Regions from separate parts of the Heyndrickxia sp. MSNUG genome, predicted to be linked through region 1. Evidence: riboswitches for the same ligand, from Rfam matches in the RefSeq annotation. Region 1 holds a riboswitch; each other region holds the start of a gene.
The links. A riboswitch is a leader RNA that binds a small molecule or an ion and turns the genes downstream of it on or off. The one in region 1 is predicted to bind cyclic di-GMP.

Region 1 (5,916 bases):
AAAGAAAACATACCGCTCTGCATAACACCCGTTTCTTCGCCAAAAGCGAAAAAACTGCCAGAGGATCTATCCGGTGTGACCTGGCTGATCGCCAACAAGGAGGAAGCAGAAGCCATTGCTGGAGTCGGCATTGAAAATGAAGGCGACTTCTTTAAAGCAGCTGAGATGATTATACATAAGGGTGTCGAGAAGGTTGTCATTAGCAGGGGAGACAAGGGGCTCGTTTATTTTACATCAAGAGGTGAAGCGGGTGTGCTTATTCCACCGAACATACCCGTCATTGATGTGACCGGAGCCGGGGATTCCCTGGTAGCAGGAATTATTTATGCCCACCTAAATGGGATCCAGACAGAGGATGCATGCAAGGTTGGCATGGCCTGCTCGATACTAACACTGCAGACAATTGAAACAGTGAACCCCATATTAAATAACAAGCAATTGCTCGATACGTACAAACAAAACTTTAAATAAGAGGGATATAGAATGCTAGAGAAGTGGCTTGAATTTTCACATGAAGTACTCGAAGCTAAGGAAAAGGGCAAGCCGATTGTTGCGCTCGAGTCTACCATTATCTCCCATGGGATGCCTTATCCACAGAATATCCACACTGCGAGAGAAGTCGAGGCAATCATCCGGGAAAATGGAGCAGTTCCAGCAACAATTGCCATCCTTAATGGAAAAATAAAGATTGGCCTGTCGAATGAAGAGCTGGAATATTTGGGACAGAGCAAGGATGTTGAAAAAGCGAGCAGGCGTGACATTCCATACTTATTATCCTGCAAGAAAAATGGAGCGACCACAGTTGCGGCGACGATGATCTGCGCGGAGCTTGCCGAAATTGAAGTATTTGTCACAGGAGGAATTGGCGGAGTGCATCGCGAGGCAGAAGTGACGATGGATATTTCCGCTGATCTTCAGGAACTGGCAAACACGAATGTAGCCGTTGTCTGTGCCGGAGCGAAATCAATTCTGGACATTGGTTTGACACTTGAATATCTGGAAACATACGGAGTTCCAGTCGTGGGATTTGGAACGGACACATTGCCTGCATTTTATTCGATGACGAGTCCATTCAATGTGAATTTTCGCCTGGATACGACCAATGAAGTTGCAGATATGATCCGGACAAAATGGGAGATGGGGCTGAATGGGGGCGTCGTGGTGGCGAACCCGATTCCCGAAGAATATGCTCTTGAGGAAAGCCTCATTAATCGTGTCATAGAAAAGGCACTGGCAGAAGCGAAGGAAAATCAAATCGGCGGCAAACAAGTTACTCCGTTCCTGCTGGGAAAAGTAAAAGAATTAACAGAAGGAAAGAGTCTTGCAGCGAATATTGCCCTAGTTAAAAATAATGCCAGGGTGGGGGCGCTGATCGCTGTCAGCCTTGCAAAATAGATTAAAAAAAGAATCAGCCATCAGCTGGTTCTTTTTTTGATGAATAAGAAAGTATAAAATCCACTTCGAGAAATGTCCAGCTCCAGCGCCTAGCCCCTCAAGTCGCTTGGGTCCTGCCAGTGAAGTCAAAGAACGACTTCATTGGCAGGACCTCCAGCGCTTGTCGGGGCTGACCAAGGCGCTTGCGCTTTTCTTATGTCGCTGTTTTTTAAATGGGTTTTTTATGATGGAAATCAACTGCGATGAATTTGAGGCAGAATGATGTTAGTACATTAAATAATAAAAATTGGTCTAAATCGATAGGCGCAGTTGTATTTTATTAGTAACAAAAAGATGGATGGGGGGTGACTGAGTAACCAAAAGTAAAGTTATCATTTGTCGTTATTCATATGTTTCTTGAATTTCACAAAGTCTAAATAAAAGGAAAAATCCTCTTTGCTGATCCCGTTTTTTATCGCTTCATCCACAAGCAAGAGCCATTCCTGATCAATTGGAATACCACTCTTGTTAACCTGTTTCTCTTGCCCCGTTAAATATTCAACTGTAGTATCCAGGGTTTTGGCTAGACGAGTGAGAACTTGCATGGAGGGATTCTTCTGGATGCCTCTTTCAATATAACTAAGATAGGATTTCGACACATTTGCTTTTTCAGATAGCTCAGTGATCGAGTACTTTTTTCTTGTCCGCAAAATTTTAATTTTCTCGCCAACCATCATATTGTTATTCTCCTTAAATCAATTCATCAATTCATTATAACGAACAATCTAGTTCTTTTAAAAATACGTAAATGTATGGAAAACAGAGATAATTCTTTAAAACGAACGATTTGATTGATTTTTTGGGGTTATTCGGCATTTTTCAGACTTTTTCATAAATGATTCTATTGAACTATACTTTATTAAGAACAAATTCGTCGATTTGACTGACCCAGGAGGTTTTGAAGGGTATGTACAGGAAAAACTGTGATCGGTGCAAGCGTCCATCGTATAGCAGCAGTGAGGCAGGGGAATGGCTTTGCCCTGTTTGTGGTCACGATTTAACTAGATATCCCTTTTTTCAAGCAGTTTCTCTTGAAAAAGTGACCATTTTAAACCGGTGGAATAACGCTCCATATAAAAAAGAAACGACTATTAATGAGTCCGCCAATAATTTTTGGGGGTAAGAACAAAAAAACTGTTCAACAATTAGGGATAAAATATGACAAAAAAGCCTCTAAAAAAGCTTGAAATTTCTGAAAACTAACTAAAACAACACGTGTTTTTGTAATTCTGTGGAAAAAAAACGAAATAATCGATAAAAAGTAACCGACAAATACCTACATTATAAATAAAAAGAACCATATACAATGATATTGGGAGTTAAGGATATGATAAAAGGCACAGAAAAAGGCAAACTTGTTGAAAAACTGGGACGCAAAGTCACGGATCTAAGGTGCGAGGTACTATGATGGCCGGACTGCCTGGAATACAAATAGTATTTTGGGGGGAAGAAATTGATTAGTGAGAAGGCAATTTTCGAAGAACTGGATACAGAATGGATGCAGTTAATCATGGAAGCACTGGAAATGGGCTTGAAGAAAGAGGAAATCCGCGAGTTTTTAAAGAACTTCAATGGTCAATCTCCTTGCACTGAGCTTTAAAACCTACATATAAAAATAAAAAATTGATCAAGCAGCTCTTTTTGGAGGTGCTTTTTATTTTTTCTGCAATGTTAACCTTAAATAGTGAGTAGCCCTCCCTTTTACTACTCGGTCACTCCCGGCATATTTGCTAGCTGCTTGCGGAAAAGGTGGGTACCTTTTACACCGTTAAAAGAATGAAAAAAAATGGACAGCTTTTACAGGCTATCCATTTAAACTTATTTATTATGAAGTTTCCATTTATTAAATTCTAAAAACTCTCGGAACTGGTCTTTGGAAATTCCAGAATCCATCGCTTCTTTAACAAGCTTCACCCAATCAGAATCCATATTCTCTTTGTCTGGCTGTTCGTGGATTAAATAGTCAACAGGTATATGGAGGACAGCAGCAATTTTCTCTAAGAATTGAATGGACGGGTTTGTTTGAAGATTGCGCTCCAATGAGCTTAAATATGATTTCGCAACGCCAGCCTGTTCTGCCAGTTCTGATAGCGACATTTTCTTTTCCTGTCGAAGTCGTTTTACTCGTTCACCGATCAAAGTTATCCACACCTTATCAATTTATAGTTATATAATAACAAATCATTTAAAATAGTTCCATATTAAGAACAGCTTACAGAACAATTATAACCAATTTAGTTTTCCCATAGTGTAGATTATTGAAGTTTTTGCTGCGAACAACTTGGGAAAATTAGTGGAATATCCATTGTTTATTTTTATATCGACATTATACAAGATAATTTTAAGTCTGAGGATCGTGATAATGAATGTCCAATTTATTATAAGGTCCAGGGAGAACTCCTTCTTGTGAGCATTATTCCAGATTCAGGCTTTTCCCAATCTTCAATCACACTTTCAGCCCAAGTAGTCACAAAGAACCTTAACAGAACCATCTAATTAGAGCCTTTAGCACCGCATTTGTTCTCAAAACACAGAAAAAAAGGTAAAATGATAGCAATCAGTATAGGCATGGGGGAATAAGATGCAGAAAAAGTATTTATTGATATATGAAGAGATCTCGAGACTGATTCAAGATGGCCATTATCAGCCGAAAACCATCCTGCCATCAGAAAATGAATTCGCTGACAGCTATAAAACTTCGAGGGAGACAATTCGCAAAGCATTAAATTTGCTTGCGCAGAATGGATTCATCCAGAAGATTCGCGGAAAGGGCTCTCTGGTTCTGGATTTAAAAAGACATCAGTTCCCGATTTCCGGGCTTGTCAGCTTTAAAGAACTTGCCGGGAATCTGGGAGGCAAGGCTGAAACAAATGTTGAGGATTTTACATTGGAGCTGGCTGGACGGGAAATTGCCAAAGAACTGCATGTCGATGATGATGAGAAAGTGTGGAAGGTAACAAGAGTAAGGCTTATCGATGGCGAGAGGATCATCCTTGATAAGGACTTTCTTGTGGAGAGATTTGTGCCTGGACTAACAAAGGAAAACTGTCAAAATTCCATTTTTGAATATATCGAGAAGAAGCTTGAAAAAAAGATCAGCTTTGCCAAAAAGGAATTCACTGTTGAGGAACCAACCGAGGAAGACCGTAGGCAACTGGATATGGAAGGTTATCATGCCATCGTTGTAGTAAAGAATTATATTTACTTCGATGACGCTACACAATTCCAGTATACAGAATCCAGGCACCGTCCCGACAAATTCCGGTTCGTTGATTTCGCCCGGCGTATGGATACGAAATCGATATAATATGATATTTTATAAAAAGAACGGCTTCCCATTTGCGGGAAGCCGTTTGCTATTTTGCTTACTATTGCTTTGGATATTTTCCAACCACAGAGATATTACTATTTTTGCTTAATGCTTGGATATTTCCAACCACATGGATTTAACTATTTTTACTTAATGCTTCGGATATTTTCCAACCAAATGAATAGCGCTGATGATTCTTTTATTGATCCAGGCTCTGTTTTCCTGGGTATTTAGCTGCTCAAATACCATTTTTCGGCCATCTTCGGTTGTGACATAATGGCTTGGCAGTGTATTGAGGCTAATGGCGATGATATCATTCCTGCACTTTGAACAATTACAAAAAGTCTGGTAATCAGGACTCATCATCAAAACATTGACAAGAGTAGAAACCACTTCTTCCATTACGTTTACATAGTTTATATTCATGGTGCTCCTTCTCTCCCTATTGAAGTCCTACAATAAATTATAAAGGATTAAATAAATAATAAAATGAAATTTTAAATATTAAAATTAATATGGGTCTTTAGGATTACTTTTATCCTAGATAATGGATGTGCAAAAAGATGTTTTAGTAAGACAGAACAGGGAAACTTTAATAGTGGAGATAAAGTCATATATAAGGAGATGTTGACCATATGTCTAAAAAAATTGCCTGCTTAATAACCGAAATGTTTGAGGACTCTGAATATCTTGAGCCATCAAGGGCTTTTACAGAAGCTGGCCATGAAGTGATGACAATTGAAAAGGAAAAAGGGAAAACAGTCACTGGCAAGCAGAAAAAAGCAGAAGTCAAGATCGATGAATCTATCGACAATGTGAGCCCTGAAGACTTTGATGCGTTATTTATCCCGGGAGGATTCTCTCCGGACCAGCTCCGTGAAGATGAGCGCTTCGTCCAATTCGCCAAATCGTTCATGGATGCAAAGAAGCCTGTATTCGCCATCTGCCACGGCCCGCAGCTGCTTCTAACAGCAAAAACACTTGAAGGCAGAGACGCAACTGGCTATAAATCCATTCGAGTGGACATGGAATATGCTGGCGCGAAATATCAAGACAAAGAAGTGATCGTTTGTCAAAACCAGCTCGTCACTAGCAGAGAGCCAAAGGATATTCCAGCCTTCAATCGAGAAGCTTTAAATTTGTTAAAATAAACACTTAGCTGAAAACCCTTC
Region 2 (5,916 bases), 1.8 Mb from region 1:
AACTGGAAAGGTGTTACAGGAGGCTTCAAGGTTGGGGTTAATACCGCTATCGGAGGAGCATTGCTTGCTTCTATGAACACAGGTGCCGAGTATGGATTTGGCGGAGTCATTTCTTCCCTTCCTGGATTCTCAGTTGTGAGTAAAGGAATTTCAACCACTTTCTCAGATCCGTTAATCAATGGAGCAGTGACAACAACTACTCTTGCGGGGGTTACAGGTTCCGCTTCCGGCGGAATGGGTATTGCCTTAAGTGCGATGGCAGACACCTATATGAAAGCGATCACTCAATTCAACATTCCGCCAGAGGTTATGCACCGTGTCATCTCCATGGCATCAGGCGGTATGGATACGCTTCCGCATAACGGAGCTGTTATCACATTGCTTGCTGTTACAGGTTTAACACATAAACAATCCTATAAAGATATTTTCATGATCACTGTTATTAAAACGCTTGCAGTATTCTTCATTATTGCAATCTACAAACTTACTGGACTTGTATAATACCGTGACCTCCAGTTGTGCTGGAAAGTGACATTTTTTACCTGAATCATTATGATTATAAATATAGGGGGATTCAGTCCCCCCTTTAGAATACTTACTTCGAAAGGGGCATGAAAAATGGAAAATACAATTGTAATCGCAAGTGCTGTCAGAACAGCGACCGGTGCCTTTGGCGGCGCATTCTTTGGTGTTTCTGCAGTAGATTTAGGAGCAACAGCGATCAAAGCAGCTTTAGAAAAAGCAAATGTCAGTGCTGATGCGGTTGATGAAGTCATCATGGGGAACGTACTGCAGGCTGGTCTCGGCCAAAACCCTGCACGCCAGGCTGCCATAAGAGCTGGACTTCCAGAAACCTGCCCGTCCATGACAATCAACAAGTTGTGCGGCTCCGGATTGAAAGCAGTCCATCTTGCGTATCAGGCAATTGCAGCCGGAGATGCAGATATCGTCGTTGCAGGCGGCATGGAAAACATGAGTCAGGCTCCATTCGTTCTTAAAGGTGCACGCGAAGGCTTTAAGATGGGAGACCAGAAACTAGTTGATACATTGCTTGGAGATGGACTCGTTTGTGCATTCAATGACTATCATATGGGTGTCACCGCTGAGAACCTTGCAGATAAATATGAAATCTCCCGTAATGAGCAGGATTCTTTTGCAGTAAAAAGCCAAAACAAGGCTGAAGCAGCCATCACTTCTGGCCGCTTCAAGGATGAGATCGTTCCTGTCGCGGTAAAACAGCGTAAAGGCGACCCAATCATCATCGACCAAGATGAGCATCCTAAATTCGGCAGCACACTTGAGAAGGTAGGAAAGTTAAAGCCTGCATTTAAAAAAGACGGTTCGGTAACAGCAGCCAATGCTTCTGGAATCAATGACGGTGCAGCCGCTGTCGTTGTCATGAGCGGCAAAAAAGCAAAAGAACTAGGTGTTACGCCGCTTGTAACAATCAAGGCAAATGCTTCTGCTGGTGTTGACCCTTCCATCATGGGTATTGGTCCAGTCGATGCTGTTAAAAAAGCACTTAAAAAAGCGGAAATGGAATTGACTGACATTGATCTGGTTGAAGCAAACGAAGCTTTTGCAGCACAGGCACTCTCCGTAATGAAAGAGCTTGGCATGAGCGAAGACAACGTCAATGTCAACGGAGGAGCAATCGCACTTGGCCATCCAATTGGGGCGAGCGGTGCGAGAATTCTCGTCACTTTGATTCATGAATTGAAAAAGAGAGAACAAAAATACGGATTGGCGACTCTCTGCATTGGCGGAGGAATGGGTGTGGCAACCATTATCGAAAATGTAGTTGATTAATAGATAAAAGCCTGTGGCTGCGGCCACAGGCTTTTATAGTTTAATAGATTTTATACAACATAATCTTCAGTTAATTTGCTGCAGGCATTTGATAGATTCTGCAGGCATTCCATTCGAAGCTTCTCATCACAGATGAAATCGTTAAGCAGTTCTTCCTCCAGTTTTACCTGGATTTGACTGATTTCTTCCTGCAGTCGTTCTCTCTTTTCCACCTCTGCTAAATGAAACTCAATTTCACGTTCAAAATACTCTACAGTCCCAAACAAAACAGTCAATTATTCCTCCACCTTTCTTTTAATCTTTTTCCTGCTGACAAAAACCCGATGCTGAAATTGAACAAATCTGCCAAAAGGAGTATCTTTTATTTATCCTGTCAAGTTACTTAAGTATTATTTAACCTCTCTAACGCGTTGCAAACGTCATTTTCGCTACTTTTCGCATTTTATAAGGTTTTTTCAAGGATTGAGTAAACCAAATATCATGCAATACAGGTACAAATAAAAAATCCTCCAAAAAGATGGCGGTTCTTCGGAAAAGTCAAAACAACACCTTTGACCCATCTGGTCATGCATCCGATCCTTTTTGGCAACCCGACGATCATAGCAAAATGCCTTAGACTCGTGGCTTTGCGTCCCTATCTTTCGATAAGTTTGCCTTTTTCTGTTCTAATTAAAATATAAAACTTACGAACCATCAATTCAACAAAATTCGCCATTTTCTAACAAAAATGAATCTTTGTTCCTATATCAAATTGTTTATTCTTTATATTAATAGGAACTATCAATTTAGAGAAAAAGCCTTTTGTTTTCACAATGTAATAAAGCCGCAATACCTATGTAAAACTAGATTGATAAAATAAAAGGACGAAGCTTGAATATAGGCGAAATGGCAGGAGGATCCTTATGGAACAGCATGTTAAAATGTCGCTAGATGAATGGAAAGCGGAAATAGAAGAAATTTTGAATGAAATTGATGCGGAATATGAAGAGATAAAAAACGAGTTAAAAGTTTATACATATAAATACAACATCACTAAGCAGGTTGTCCAATCGACCGTTAATCCGGATCTGAACAGAAAGATCCGTGAATTGTACCACCAGCCATTTGAACAAAAATTCAATAACTTGAAGGAATACATCAAGGAACTTGAAGAGAAAAAGCGAGTTTTTCAAATGTTTACAGACAAAATTGACAAGGTCACTGAAAAAGAAGATCCAAGAAGTTTTGCCATGACAGAACTTGAATAATGGCAATGAATAAGCCTGGCCGATCGGCCAGGCTTTTCTTTATTTTTTCCACCAGGAGTCGAACATCGACGCAGGTACCTGTCTCTTATGTTCTGAAACCCTATATCTGGACTCAATTTTCGCAGCATCACCTTCTGCAATCTGCTTTCCTTCCAGATAATCGTCAATTGCCTCATAGCTCACTCCGAGCTCTGTCTCGTCAGCCTGAAGCGGCTTGTTATCAAGCAGGTCAGCCGTCGGTTCTTTCAAGTACAATCTTTCCTCAGCATTCAATGCCTTGAGAAGCTCCCTTCCCTGTCTCTTGTTCAGCCCAGTGAGCGGCAGCAAGTCGGCTCCGCCATCGCCATACTTTGTGAAAAATCCGGTTACTGCTTCAGCTGCATGGTCTGTGCCGATGACCAGCAAACCTTCCTGGCCGGCAATCGCATACTGTGTAATCATCCTCATCCGGGCCTTAACATTCCCTTTATTAAAATCTGTAAGAGAATCGCCAATCGCTTCTTCAAATTGTATATTGAATGTATCAACAGCAGGCTGGATATTGAAGGTGACCGTCTTATCAGGTTTAATGAAATCCAGTGCACACTGCGCATCCTCTTCATCTTTCTGAACCTTGTACGGGAGGCGGACAGCAACGAATTTTGCGTCGACCCCTTCAGAACGCAGCTCTTCAGCCGCTAATTGAGCCAGCCTTCCTACAAGCGTCGAATCCTGGCCACCACTGATTCCAAGCACAAATCCTTTTGCTTTCGAAGCTTGTAAATATTCCTTCAGGAAGCCAATCCGCTTCTGGATTTCCTCTTGCGGATTGATTTCGGGACGGACATTCAGTGCTTCAATAATCTGTTTCTGCAAACTCATAATAAACCTCCTTGATCACTGAAAAAGTTATTATTAAAGAGCATATCTCTTATACAGTTTAATGTCTAGATTTACACATCCCAAACTGCCGCCTATCTTTAACTATACCGTTATATTGAAAAATTAAACGTCAGGCCTCGAAGATTGTTTGTTTTTCAATTTTTTGGTTTTGCCAGCCCTGTCTTATCAACCAAGTTTGTCCAGAACATTTTGTTCGTGTCTGGATTTTTGCTAGACTATAGATGAACTTAAATTAAACGAAAATAAAGCAAAATGATATTGGAGGCTTTGCGAATGACAACTCACGAAAAATTCACAGGCTATATTGGCACCTATACAAAAGGAGACAGCAAAGGGATCTATTCTTTTAACCTTGATGCGGTAAATGGAAAAATTACCGATGTGAAAGCTGTTGCCGCTTTAGAGAATCCCACCTATCTAAATATCAGTAAGGATAATCAATATCTTTATTCTGTTGCAAAGGAAGGAAATTCAGGAGGTGTTGCGGGCTATAAAATCCTGGATTCCGGGGAGCTTTCCCTAATTAACACTCAGTATTCAGAAGGAGCTTCACCTTGCCATGTCAGCGTAAATAAGGAAAACAGCCTCCTCTTGTCAGCCAACTATCATAAGGGTTCTGCAGATTCATACCGTTTAAATCCTGAAAATGGGGAAATTCAAGCTGTATTATCAAGCATCTTTCATGAAGGTTCAGGTCCTGATGAGAGACAGGAAAAAGCGCATACACATTATAGCGGCTTTACCCCTGATGAGAAATATGCAGCTGTCATTGATTTAGGAATCGATCAGCTGATTACTTATTCTTTGGACAATGGCAAACTGGCGGAGAAGAGTATCTTGAATATCGCACCAGGCAGTGGTCCAAGACATCTTACGTTCCATCCAAACGGTGAATATGCCTATTTAATGACTGAATTCAGCTCTGAGGTTCTTGTGCTGAAATATCATTCAGAGGATGGAAGCTTCCAACAGCTTCAGGCCGTCTCAACACTTCCTGATGATTTTATAGAAAATAACCAGGGAAGCGCCATTCACATTTCCTCGGATGGAAAGTTTGTCTATGCTGCCAACCGCGGCCATGACAGCATTGCTGTGTTCGAAGTGAAACCAGGAAGCTTCGAGCTGTCATTTGTGGAGCATACCTCGACCGAAGGCAATTGGCCGAGAGATTTCGTTTTAGACCCAAGTGAAAAGTACTTGATTGCCTCCAACCAGAATTCGAGCAATGTCGTACTTTATTCTCGAGATAAGGAAACAGGGAGACTTACGTTGCTGGACTCTGAGGTGAAAGTTCCGGACCCTGTGTGCGTTAAGTTTTTGAATTACTAAGGGCTTATTAAAAATGGGTAGGCGCTTTTTGTGCGCCTGCCCATTTTTTATCAGCTTTCCTGGTCACTAGGGAATTTCACTCCCATTTGCCTTCTGGCTTCATCAAGGATGTTCATCGTGATTCTGGAATGTTCCAGTGAATTATTGGCTGATTCCAATTGCCCCTGTTGAATCAAAGTGATAAATTCCTCAGCTTCATAAAACATATTATCTGTGATTTGCTCTCTGGATAAATCCTCTATTCTTCCGTCCCGATAGATGATTTCCACTTTTTCAGGAGAACTGATTTTATCAATTCTGATATTTCCATCCTCACCATGAATTTCAGATGGCAGAGATGAGTTTGTAATCTTGGAGAACATGATCACCGCGTCCATCCCGTCATACTTCAACAAAAGGCTGCCTTCTCCATCTACACCAGAATCCAATACATATCCATTTGCCTGAATGCCCTTAGGTTCTCCGAATAAAGCGACAAGTGGATAGATGCAGTAAATGCCAATATCCATCAATGAACCAGCAGCAAAAGCGGGATTAAAGGCATTTAACACCTTTCCCTCTTTATAGGAATCGTAGCGGGAGGAGTACTGGCAATAGCTTGCAAAATATCTTCTGACTGTACCAACCTTATGCAAATTCTCCTGGACTG
Region 3 (5,916 bases), 1.3 Mb from region 1:
TGTTACTGCGATTGGTGCGAATGAATAGAAGATTGGGACATCTAACGCAGGCTTAGCTCCAGGAACAATCTTTTCACCTACCCCTTTAAAAGCAGGGACTATTTCTCCTAAAAACATACGGACACCTTGAAGTAATACTAAAATACCAACAACAAATGTTAGTGCGGACATGATAGAGAACTGAATCGCGTTCTGCCCGCCAGCTATTTCCGCCATTTTTGCTGGATCTACAAAGAGCGAAGTAACAACATAGATGACGATCATGACAATACCCATTAATACACTCATATCTTTTAAGAAATCGAGTGACTTAGGAACTTTTACATCTTCAGAAGACTTTTCTTTGTTCCCTAATTTTCCGCCTACCCATCCAGACAAGCTGATCCATGAGCTGCCCCAGAAACCGAAGGCAACATGATCATTTCCAGTTATTTTACGGACAAATGGCTGAGATATGGCAGGGAATAATACCATTGAGATACCTTGTATAATTGAGCCAAGGATGACGGTCATAGTTGATGATAATCCCATTTGATGGAAAACGATCGCCATTGTACCTGCGAATGAGAACATCATATGGCCAGTAAGGAAGATATACTTCCATTTAGTCAATCTTGCAATTACTAGATTGATTAGGAATGAGAATACAAGAATTAGGGCTGTTTCTTTTCCTAAAACTTGTTGTACTGCTGCAACGAGAGCATTATCTTCGGCTACAATACCCTTTAGTCCAAATGCTTCGGTAAACATCGTACTGAAAGGTATTAAAGCGTTTACAATAATTCCGGCACCTTGCTGAAGAATTAAGAAACCAAAGATTGTTTTTAAGGTACCTTTAATGACATCGGAGGTAGACTTTTTCAGAGCTATTAATCCTAAAGCGGCAATAAGGGCGAGGATAATGGCAGGGTTACTTAAAATAGATACAATGAAATCCAGCATCTATTTCACCCCTTTAGCAATTTTTTCAATAACGGGCATGACCTTTTGCTCTATTTCTTCCTTATCTAATAGATTATTAATGGAGACTACTTCAACAGATTCACTGCTTAACTCAGATGCAATTTCACTGGAGGTGACCATAAAGTCACAGGCTTTACCCTTGGCTGAACCCAAATCTACAGCTTCACCATCAACATCATACCCATGTTTCTTGGCGATTGCCTGAACCTCCATCAACAGCATTAGTGATGTTCCAAAGCCCATTCCGCATACAGTCACAATTCTCATTTTCCCCACTCCTTAGTTTAAAATTGATAAAATTTCTTCTTCATTATTGGATGTTAATATCACTTCCAGTTTCTCTTTGTTCCCTAATACAGCTGCAATTGTTTGCAGCATGCCTATATGGCTGGTGGCGTCAGTGCCGCAAATAGCGCAAACTAATTGAACAGGATCATTTGTTGGGTGGCCGAATGCTACCGGGTTCTTCAGGCGCACCAGGGAAAAGCCTTGTTCAAGGACGCCATGCTCCGGTCTGGCGTGAGGGATCGCAATGGAAGGAGCTAAAACAATATAAGGACCTACATCCTCGAAGCCTTTTACCATTGCATCGATATAGCGCTCCTCCACTTTGTTTTCATCAGCCAATAGTTTACCTGCTGCACGAATGGCTTCTTCAGCGGTTGCTGCCTCAACGTCTAATTGGATGAGGTTTTTGTTTATGGTCAGCATCAGGACTCTCCTTCCGTGTTAAATGTCTTTAATTTGTTTCTGCCAACTAAATCAATATCATATTCATAACGATCAGATCTGTTAGCCATTTCAACCATCTCGAATGGGGTTCCATCAGGTAAATAGGAAACCCGGGTGATATGAAGGATAGCTGAATCCGGAGAGATTCCTAATTCCAATGCTTCTAAATCGGTGGACAGTCTAGCCTTGATTCTTTCATGTGCTTGTTCGAGATGGATACCGTAATCTTCCTCAAGTACTTCATAAAGAGATTCCTTCATCAGACCATTTTCCATGAAACCAGGTGTGAATTTTGAGCGGAAGTAGTTAATCAGGATTGAAATAGGTTCTCCGTCTGCACAACGCAAACGCTTCAGGCAAATAACCTTTTCTCCTTTGGCCAGCTGCAACTCTGCAGCTATTTTCTTCGATGGCTCAATTTCATAAATCATCATATTTTTAGTTTCAGTATGTTTCCCTTTTACACGCATTTCCTCAGTCCAACTAGTGATATTACCAGCTTTTTGGACGATGTTTTTCGACTGTACGAAGGTTCCCCTTCCTTGAGTCTTCGTGACTACACCTTCATTGACAAGTTCCTCAATTGTTTTTCTGACGGTAATACGACTGACACCAAATAGTTTCTCAATTTCTGACTCAATCGGAAGAGCGTCGCCTTCCTTTAAGTTTTCCTCAATATACTCCATAAGAGCATCCTTTAATTGCTTATAAAGAGGCATCTTTAGGTTTTTATCTAACCGCAAAATGATTATCACCTTCTTTTTAAAGATTATGATGTATTATATGATAATTAGTTAATTAAATATTAACATTATAATGAATTGTGTCAATTATTTTTTTTATTCAGACAAAGATTATAACCTTTTAGAAGAACATGGGGACGGTTCTCTTGTTCCTTTTAGGAACGCGGGAACCGTCCCTGTGTTCTACTCGTGTTCCTTTTTTGGTGGAAGCGCGGGGATGTACCCTGAGAGAAAATGGCCCGGTTCTTATAGTAGACATTCAGAAGTTTTACGGAAAAAAGGACGATGAGTGGGTTATTACCTGCTCATCGTGTTTTTTTCCTTTATTTATACAACACGGGAAATTATATTCCATTTTACTGAATAATAATTCCTTTTAAATTCTATGTATTTTAAATTTCTACGAGATTTAGTAGGTACTTTACACACGGTGCCAAAGACCTATATACTTGATATGTAAATAATTCCAAATCAAATACTATGAAAAAGGCAAACTTCTCGAAAGGGGAGGACGCAAAGCCGTGAGTCTAAGGCATGCTGAGGTGTGCTATGATCGTCAGGTTTCCATAGTTTAGAGAACCTCTTACTATGGCTTTTTGTCATAGTTTTTTTATTATCCGGGAGGGGTTAATGGCATGAGCTTTCTTAAGACGTTTGGTAAATATGCGGGCAAAACCGCTGGGATGGTAGTTGGAGGACCAATCCAGGTTATTGGGGAGTTAACTGGATCAGATGTGATCGAGGACATCGGAAAAGGAGTCAGAAAAGCCTCGGAGTTCGCTGGAACTACAGTTGGACAAGCTGCTGATGGAGCTGTTGGGACGGTTGCGGGAATCATCAATGACAATCCCGCGCAGCGTGATCAGGGCTTGAATGATATCGGAAGTGCTGTCGGAAGGACTGCGAAGGGAGTCTACCAAACTGCTAAACACACGGTCCATAATGGCGGTGAAGTCATTGGCGGTTTTATCGATGGAGATCATGACCGTGTTAAAAAAGGAGCCATATCCATCGCTAAAACGGTTGCCATAGGAGCATTGGCTGTAGGAGTTGTTGATATTATAGATGGAGTCGATATTGCTGATGCGGAGGAGACAGGTTCCGATTTATCAGGTGAAGATATACCATTCGAGACCAAAACGATTGAACTACCTAATGGAGAAACCGTTACTGATTCCTTCCCAGTTTTCGATAGTGAATATGAAGTGGAAATAGAGGAAGACATGTATCTGAGAAGCGATTATATCCATTTTACATATGCAAACTATGAGTTATATGAGGATATTCAAGGAGATCCAGAATTAGCTGAAGAGCTAGGCTTGAACGAAGCTGACATTGAATCTTTGTCCAATGGAGATAATCCAGAAGGATACACTTGGCATCACAATGGAAGAGCCAGGAGTCCTGCAATTAGTTGACCGGGAAACACATGCAAGCGTGGGACATACCGGAGGCCGTGAACTTTGGGGTGGCGGGAGTGAGTATAGATAAGTTAGAAAAAGCAAAATTGAGCCAAAAGGGGCAGTGTGATGGGTTTCTTTAGGAATGTTTTCGAAGTAGGTAAAATCTTCACAGATTCAGGAAAAGAATTAGGGCAGATTCTAAGTGATGGAAGAAAAGAGTTTACCGAATTGATGACGGACGGCTTTAAAGAAATGGTGATTAAAGGCAACAGCGATTATAAAACATCTTATGAAAAAAATAGTGAGGCAGGAGAGATCCTGTATAAGGCACAAAGGAAGTATGATGGGTTGTTTGATGATGTTCACACAGAAATACTTTGTGTTGAAACGTTGATTGACGATCATTACGTCTATAAAAAGAAATTGTATGAAGAGATTAAAAGTCAATACGGAGCAACGGTGGAGAAATATATAACAGACTATCATTTAAGAAGGAAGGATTTTTATTCCTCACATACTGAGGATAGCAATCCCTTCATGCCTGCAGCCGCTGCGGTGATCGGTACATTGGGTGTAGGACTTGTCGGCGGGGTTATTGGCATGGATTTAATCCAGCAAAGAACACGTGTGAAACAGGCAGATTCCTATTTGCAGGAAGCGAAAAAAATAAAGGCAAAGCTGGAATTAGAGTGTGGAAGACTAAGAGTATTGAAAACGAACTTGACCTTTGTTGAACAAAGCATCTACGAAGAACGTTCGCTGATTGAACGCTTGTATCGTCCTCTTAAAGAAAAAATGAAGCATACGGAAGAATTATTAGCTTCAGATTTTACCGATGAATCGGACGTCCAGGATGCAGAGCAAGCGATCGAAATCATCAGGATGCTGGAAAAAACTCTTACGACACAGTTTCTTCAGGACGAGGCTGTCATTACTACTCAATATCAGGAACTGACTAAACAGTTAGAGCAATTAGTCCGACAATTATAGTGGAAACTTCAAATAAAAAGGGGAAGTCATAATGAGTGTAAAGAATGTTTTTAGCCCATTGGATATCGCATCAGTTGTAACAGAAACGATTAATTCGGCGACAAGTTACTTGAAGGCAAAAGAAGTGGAAGAAACCGAAAGGCAACGCCTGATTTCATGCCTCAATGCCATCACCCTTAAGATTGAGCTGGAAAGAGACAAGTTTGAAAAGTTCATGGAAAAAAGTTTCGCAGAACGTGAACGATTGTATAGCTCTGCAGATAAGGTACTTGAAAAGGGACTGCAGGAAAATAATATGCAGCTTGTGACGCTTGCATCTAATTTAATGATGAATGTCTATAACAAAAACCCGCTAGATGGACTGGATAACAAAATGCAGGATGTAAAACTTGAGGGCCTTCAGCCTATAAAGAGTTATATTGACTAATAGGAGTGAAAATCATGTCCTCAAAAGAAGAATGGGAACAAGCTGAACAAATCATCAAAGAAACATTAAAACAAGCAGCAGAAGAACTGAACGCAACAATAAAACAGGAAGAAGCAGAACGAGCAGCCATCCTGGCCAAAGAACAACAAATATACACCATCCTGCAAGCCGACAAAGACAAGTTCAATCAAGAAATGCAAAACAAACAACAAAACAACCAGCTGCAATTATTAAACGGGCAACTAGAAGAAGCCATTAAAAATGACGATCAAGAAGCTATTCAAAAGTTAATGTTGGAAATGAACAGTATTTAGTGGAACATGGGGACGGTTCTTGCGTTCCAAATAGCGCAGACACCGGGAAGGTTCTAGTGTCACGTTCGGGAGTCGAAATAAAAGACGAGAAGTTTTGCGGGAATTCGTCATTAAGCTTTTTTTTCTTAAGGCTTATTACATTTAGTTATTAAATAACTCTGGTGGAATTGGCAAACTTGAAGAGAGAAAAAGATCCGAAACAGACGGTTCTAATGTCCCATTCTGTACTCGAAATAAAGTGAACTAGAAACTGAGCTCTTTTCAATTTTTTTCAATACATATGTGACTGCTAAACTAAAGTAGAATAGGAGGATACCAAAAAAATATTGAATATTACTATGTTA
Region 4 (5,916 bases), 1.8 Mb from region 1:
ATTCATGCTGATTCTCGTCCTTTTAGCTGCAACTTATATATTTTATAGAAAAAGAGATATGAATGTTTAAGATCGATCCCGGACTTCCGGGATTTTTTATTAGTAGGGATAAAAACTTAATGAAAACAGAATCCACGATAATATACTTGAAAAAATACTTCTTTTGATAAATCGCAACTTTCTGTAAAATGAAGATGTAAAGTTTATGAAAGTTTGGAGAGATCTCTATGCGTAATAGTTTCCCTTTGTTTGGAACTGATGACGAATCAATTTATAATCCTGATGAGCTGCTAGATTTATTTTTGAATTGTACGGCTGATGGATTTGCTATTGTCGATATGGAGAATCGCTTTGTAAGGATCAACCATATGTATACTGAAATTTTTGGCTATACAGAGGAAGACCTTATAGGAAAAACCTTTTACGAGTTTTCGAATCCGGATTTTGTTGGGGATCTTATAAATGATGTCAAGAATGGCAAAACATATGCCAACATGATCACTCAACGGTATCATAAAGACGGATCAATGCTGGATATAGCAGTCTCTTATTCTCCTTTCCGAAACAGGAAAGGGGAAATTATCGCGATCATTGCCATCTATCGTGATATTACCAGTATTGTGAGGATGGAAAATGAATTGCACAGAACCCGTGAGCTCTACGAATTAATCACTGAAAATACAAGTGATATGATTAAGGTATTCACAAAGGATAAAAAAATCGTTTATGCCTCTCCGTCACATGAAAAAGTCATTGGACTTCCACCTGAAAAGATTGTTGGGAGAAATTTAGAGGAATTTTTATGTTCGGAAGAAGAGGCTATGCTTGATGAAAAAATCGATGAGATTCTGGAAACGGGTGAACCGCAGCTGCTTAGGAAAAAATTCAGGACAGTTGATAAGAATTCCATTGTTTATACAGAATATAATATTTCTCCGATTTATAATGAAAAAAAGGAAGTTGATTCCTTTGTTAGTGTCGGCCGGAATATTACCGATCGTGTGAAAAATGATGCAGCCATTCGAAATTTGGACCGTTTGTCGATTACTGGCCAACTAGCTGCAGGAGTAGCACATGAAATCCGCAACCCGCTGACCGCCTTAAAAGGCTTTTCCAAGTTATTGCAAACGAGCACTGATAAACAAAAACAGTCAGATTACTTGATGATCATCATGAACGAATTGGATAGAATCGATATGATTGTAAATGAATTTATGTCGCTGGCAAAGCCTCAGGCTGTTCAATTTGTAAAAGGTGAATTATGTGCGATAGTGGACAGCACGATTAATGTCATCCATCCACAGGCAATCATGCATAACGTGCAGATCAAAACAAATTATCCACAAACCAAGGTTGAACTGCTGTGCAACCCGCATCAGCTGAAGCAAGTGTTTTTAAATTTCCTGAAAAACGCAATTGAATCGATGCCTAACGGCGGAATTATCCACATTGACATCAACTTAAACGAGGCAGGAAAAGTTGAGGTCCATATTTCAGATGAAGGTCCTGGAATAGCAGCTGAATTACTGCGCCATCTTGGTACGCCGTTTTATACCACCAAAGATAAAGGAATCGGTCTGGGGCTAACCATCAGCAATAAAATCATCCAGGAACACAACGGATCGATGAAGATTGAGAGTTCGGTAGGAAAAGGAACAACCATAAAGGTCGAATTGGATTACATAGTGAATGCTTTAAAAAAATAATAAAATGCGGCTTCCATAGTAATGGGAAGCCGCATTTTTTATTGTTAACTTATTTTTCTTTATCTTCATTAAACCAAAGCGGGTCATTGTTATCGACTTCGCCATTATAGTTAATCATGATTTCTTCGCCGGCACGGATGTCACGGTATGCAAAAAAATCAAAAGTATGATTGTCAAAATTGATTTCATACGTAGCATTTGGTTCATAGGAATGATTGAACAGCATCCCATACCCAAGCAGGATGCACGAGTGATGTATGCCGTACTCGAATGCATAGTCAGCCAAAGCAGTTTTCTCAATGTGTACATGGTCGGCATTGGGATAGGAAAGAACCGGTGCTTCATGGATCAGTTCGCCTTTCGCTATGTCACGAGTGGCGAATACCCCTCTATTGAATTCTCCATCACTTATTGTTGAAGTCTTAATTTCGATCATAATTTCACCTGCTTGTCCTCTTGTTAGTTGGATTTTATCCTCTTAAGCATGACTGTTCTCATTCAGAAATGCAAATATTTTTCTTTTCCAGCAAATTTTCATCAGAAAATAATTTTTCAAACCTTTATTATCATAATTTTATCCTATAAGCCAATAAAAATTCATGAAAAACCAATCTATTTACCTATTAAATTGACCGAGACCTATGTCAATATATAGAGCTTTTCTCAGTCGTTTTACCCGAGAAAGATTCCGGAAAAAGGAGGAAGAAAATAAAGTGGTTATGTTGAACTACTTGTCGGAGCAATAGTTTCATTTTCCTGAGTCAATAATCTTATTTTATTTTTCAGAAAAATCAGGCATTATGATGGGTTTTGTAGAATTTTGTTTCAAATTATGATGTGGATAAGAGATCAGTCGGACATGCACTGAATCTCGATAAAGGCAAACCTGGTGAAAGCCAGCGACGCAAAGCTACAGGGGCTACTGCACTAAAGTGCTAAGCCAGCCAGCTACCGAAAGATCAGGGTGAATTACATGACATTTGTTCATCTAACCCCCCTTTCGGCAAAGGCGGGGTTATTTTTGTACAGTTGGAGGTGAAAAATGAATGAGACTGCTGAATCTATCGAACGGCAAAGAACTGGCAGCACATGTAAAAGTAGCAGATACCTTTCTTAGCAGATTCAAAGGGTTGATGCTGACGAAATGCTTGCCAGAAGGACACAGTCTCTACATACGGCCCTGCCCGTCCATCCATACCTTTTTTATGAACTATTCCATCGATGTTCTTTACATCAACGAGAACAATGAAATTGTAGGTGCAGACGAACAGCTAGAACCTGCGAAAATTGGAAAGCGCTACAAAGGTGCGTATTCCGTATTCGAGCTCCCAGAAGGCACAATCCGGAATACAGGAACGGAAGTCGGTCATTTGATCAAACTACTAAATGAAAAGGGGAAATAAACAATGAAAGCAAAAATGAAAGCATTATTCACTGAAGAGCAAGGACAGGGTATGACTGAGTATGGTTTGGTGTTGGGAATTATTGCGGTTGCGGTTGTTGGGGCGTTAGCATTGTTGCGAGAGCAAATCATGGAAATGTTCACAAGTGTTACAGATGCAGTAACTAATAGAGAGAACGTACCTGCAGAATAGAGAACAACTTATTATTATCTATTGAACTTATTAATATTCTTCTTGTCAGCGTTGAAAAATTATAACTTGCCAGTCAGAGGTACAGGCAGAAAGAGCCTCGCGTTGAAAAACGTGGGGCTTTTTTTAAAACTCGTCGATGAAACGAGGTAAATAGTATGTGGAATGATTATTTGTTAATGATCTTACTGGTGATATGTGTGATTACCGATGTAAAAGAACGAAAAATTTATAATAAAGTCTTGCTGCCTTTCTTGCTCCTTGCGCTGATTATCCATCTTGCTACTGGCGGATTCAGTGGCCTGGGATTCACGGTAGCCGGAACAATTGTAGGTTTTGCCGTTTTACTCATCCCTTATTTTATGGGAGGAATGGGAGCAGGGGATGTGAAGCTGCTGGCTGTGATTGGCGCACTTAAAGGCACTGTCTTTGTCTTGACGGCTGCAGTCTATATGGCATTGGCAGGGGGCATCCTCGCGTTGATTGTTCTGTTTTTCCGCAAGGGAGCATGGGGCAGGATCAGACACATTGGAATGTTTTTCGGTGGATTGCGGAGCGGCATGAGGATTCCTCTTTTAGTGGACAAAGAAGGTTTAACTGCTACCTATCCTTATGGTGTAGCCATCGCCATCGGTACAATTGCTGCTGTTGCCTTCCAATCAGGAGGAGGATTGCTATGAGGAAGGATGAGCGAGGACAGTCTTTAGTTGAGACCGCTCTCATCCTGCCGGTGCTATTGCTGATACTGGTTGGCATTCTTGATTTTGGCCGAATGATGTATTCCTTCACCCATCTTCATATGGCGGCCCAGGAGACGGTACGGGTTGGAAGCCTTGGGGAGAGTGATACAAAGATCATCGCGTTTGCGAAAGATTATGTTCAGTTAAAAGAAATTGATCAATTGAAAATTAATATTTCACCTGGAGAAGCTGAACGGGATTCGGGTGAATATTTAACGGTAAAGCTTGAGTATCCTTTTCACTTTTTTACTCCGTTTGTATCCAGCCTGTTTCCATCAGCTTTGTCAATCAAGGCGGAGTCCACAATCCGGGTTGAGTAGGGGGATCAGATGATAAGAAAAATTTTTGCAGAGGAATCAGGAAACTCACTCCTTCTGGCAGCCATGTCACTTCTAGTCCTTCTCAGTATCGCTGGTCTGGCGATTGATGGCGGAATGCTTTATATGACCAAAGCAGAGCTGCAAAAGACAGCCAATGCTGCAGTCCTTTCAGGTGCACAGGAGCTGACGAACAATGAGCCAAAGGTTGATGAGGTGACAAGGAGTATAGTGGCTGCACATAACAATGGATCAACAATAGACAATATTTCAGTTGTAATGGAGAAAAAGGTGGCAATCGACCTGTCAAAAACAGTTTCTTTAGCTTTTTCGAAATTGTTTGGAATGGAAACGGTCAATGTTCACGCACATTCCGCTGCGGAACTGAGAACAATGGGAAGGGCAGAAGGAGCAGCTCCTCTTGGAATTGATGATAGTATCCCTCTTGAGTTCTATAAGGAATACCAGCTAAAAGTAGATAGCGGTGGTGTTGAGTACGGTAATTTTGGCGTCCTTGCTTTAGGCAGCACCGGGGCTAGATCTTATGAGGAAAACCTCCGGAACGGTTATCAAGAGGAATTGGCAGTAAATGATATCATCGCCACCCAGACGGGGAATATCGCAGGGAAAACAAGGGAGGTCATTAAGGAAAAAATAAATTCTTGCCCAGAACTTCCGAGAGATATCCATGACAGAGATTGCTCGAGGATTATCCTTATTCCTGTCTATACTCCATACAGCCATGATGTCAATCAGGTAAAAGAAGTGAAGATTACCGGCTTTGCTTATTTTTACATAACAGACCCAATGGATAGTAAGGATACATCCATCAAAGGTATGTTCATAGAAAGACCAGGTACAGGATTTGAAACAAAAACAGGCGTTTTCAAAGGCGCATACAGCATTCGAATAACGGAGTAGGTGATCAAAAATGCGATCAAAGCTTGTTTTGGTCCTCGCATTGGTAATGGGGATCGTAACAACATTTCTTTTCTTTCAATATATGAGTCAAGTAAAGGCAGAAAAGACAATGAACAGTAACCTTGTAGAAATCGTTGTCGCCAAGGAAAGAATCGAAAAGAACGAGCGAATAACGGCTAAAAAACTGGCGCTGGCAGCTGTTCCTCAAAAAGCGCTGCATCCCAATTCTCTTAAAAGCATCAAGAATGCAGAAGGCAAGCTGGCAAATGCAACGATCGAGCAGGGTGAGCCAGTTCTTTCCCACAGACTTGGGACAGAAACTTCTGAAGCCACCTATGTATCGCGTAAGGTCAGGGACGGATATCGGGCTGTTTCAGTAGGAGTTAATTTAAATCAATCCGCCTCAAACCTCATTGAACCAGAAGATGAAGTGGATATTATGTTTTCAAAAAAAATTGACGGACCACAACCAAAGGTAGAATCACAAATTATTCTCCAAAAAGCCAGAGTCCTCGCTGTGGGAAGAAAAATGGTTTTACCTGAGGATTCACAGGAGCCATATACAGAATATACAACTGTTACTGTAGAGTTAAAACCAGAGGATGCTCTAAAACTAGTAAATTCTGCTGAACAGGGAAAT

Region 2: linked by a shared signal. The riboswitch ahead of AABM38_RS19810 (hypothetical protein) and the one ahead of AABM38_RS04360 (anti-repressor SinI family protein) in region 1 are both predicted to bind cyclic di-GMP.
Region 3: linked by a shared signal. The riboswitch ahead of AABM38_RS22425 (HNH endonuclease) and the one ahead of AABM38_RS04360 (anti-repressor SinI family protein) in region 1 are both predicted to bind cyclic di-GMP.
Region 4: linked by a shared signal. The riboswitch ahead of AABM38_RS19595 (DUF192 domain-containing protein) and the one ahead of AABM38_RS04360 (anti-repressor SinI family protein) in region 1 are both predicted to bind cyclic di-GMP.

The regions. Positions count from the first base shown of each region.
Region 1 is NZ_CP150978.1:876,152-882,067, forward strand. It holds gene AABM38_RS04345 (carbohydrate kinase) at 1-471, shown strand, start outside; gene AABM38_RS04350 (pseudouridine-5'-phosphate glycosidase) at 484-1,395, shown strand; gene AABM38_RS04355 (helix-turn-helix domain-containing protein) at 1,767-2,111, opposite strand; cyclic di-GMP riboswitch class I at 2,773-2,858, shown strand; gene AABM38_RS04360 (anti-repressor SinI family protein) at 2,888-3,034, shown strand; gene AABM38_RS04365 (helix-turn-helix domain-containing protein) at 3,253-3,573, opposite strand; gene treR (trehalose operon repressor) at 4,016-4,741, shown strand; gene AABM38_RS04375 (late competence development ComFB family protein) at 4,895-5,170, opposite strand; gene AABM38_RS04380 (type 1 glutamine amidotransferase domain-containing protein) at 5,380-5,895, shown strand.
Region 2 is NZ_CP150978.1:3,943,335-3,949,250, forward strand. It holds gene AABM38_RS19800 (GntP family permease) at 1-501, shown strand, start outside; gene AABM38_RS19805 (acetyl-CoA C-acetyltransferase) at 619-1,809, shown strand; gene AABM38_RS19810 (hypothetical protein) at 1,860-2,084, opposite strand; cyclic di-GMP riboswitch class I at 2,391-2,474, opposite strand; gene AABM38_RS19815 (hypothetical protein) at 2,712-3,056, shown strand; gene nadE (ammonia-dependent NAD(+) synthetase) at 3,096-3,917, opposite strand; gene AABM38_RS19825 (lactonase family protein) at 4,206-5,267, shown strand; gene AABM38_RS19830 (Gfo/Idh/MocA family protein) at 5,318-5,916, opposite strand, start outside.
Region 3 is NZ_CP150978.1:4,472,600-4,478,515, reverse strand. It holds gene AABM38_RS22445 (PTS ascorbate transporter subunit IIC) at 1-942, opposite strand, end outside; gene AABM38_RS22440 (PTS sugar transporter subunit IIB) at 943-1,230, opposite strand; gene AABM38_RS22435 (PTS sugar transporter subunit IIA) at 1,243-1,674, opposite strand; gene AABM38_RS22430 (GntR family transcriptional regulator) at 1,674-2,438, opposite strand; cyclic di-GMP riboswitch class I at 2,917-3,007, shown strand; gene AABM38_RS22425 (HNH endonuclease) at 3,074-3,856, shown strand; gene AABM38_RS22420 (HNH endonuclease) at 3,789-3,929, shown strand; gene AABM38_RS22415 (hypothetical protein) at 3,968-4,831, shown strand; gene AABM38_RS22410 (hypothetical protein) at 4,863-5,258, shown strand; gene AABM38_RS22405 (hypothetical protein) at 5,273-5,572, shown strand.
Region 4 is NZ_CP150978.1:3,896,061-3,901,976, reverse strand. It holds gene AABM38_RS19610 (ABC transporter permease subunit) at 1-70, shown strand, start outside; gene AABM38_RS19605 (PAS domain-containing sensor histidine kinase) at 228-1,706, shown strand; gene AABM38_RS19600 (SET domain-containing protein) at 1,756-2,142, opposite strand; cyclic di-GMP riboswitch class I at 2,576-2,662, shown strand; gene AABM38_RS19595 (DUF192 domain-containing protein) at 2,753-3,109, shown strand; gene AABM38_RS19590 (Flp family type IVb pilin) at 3,113-3,301, shown strand; gene AABM38_RS19585 (A24 family peptidase) at 3,457-3,978, shown strand; gene AABM38_RS19580 (TadE/TadG family type IV pilus assembly protein) at 3,975-4,358, shown strand; gene AABM38_RS19575 (pilus assembly protein TadG-related protein) at 4,368-5,276, shown strand; gene cpaB (Flp pilus assembly protein CpaB) at 5,287-5,916, shown strand, end outside.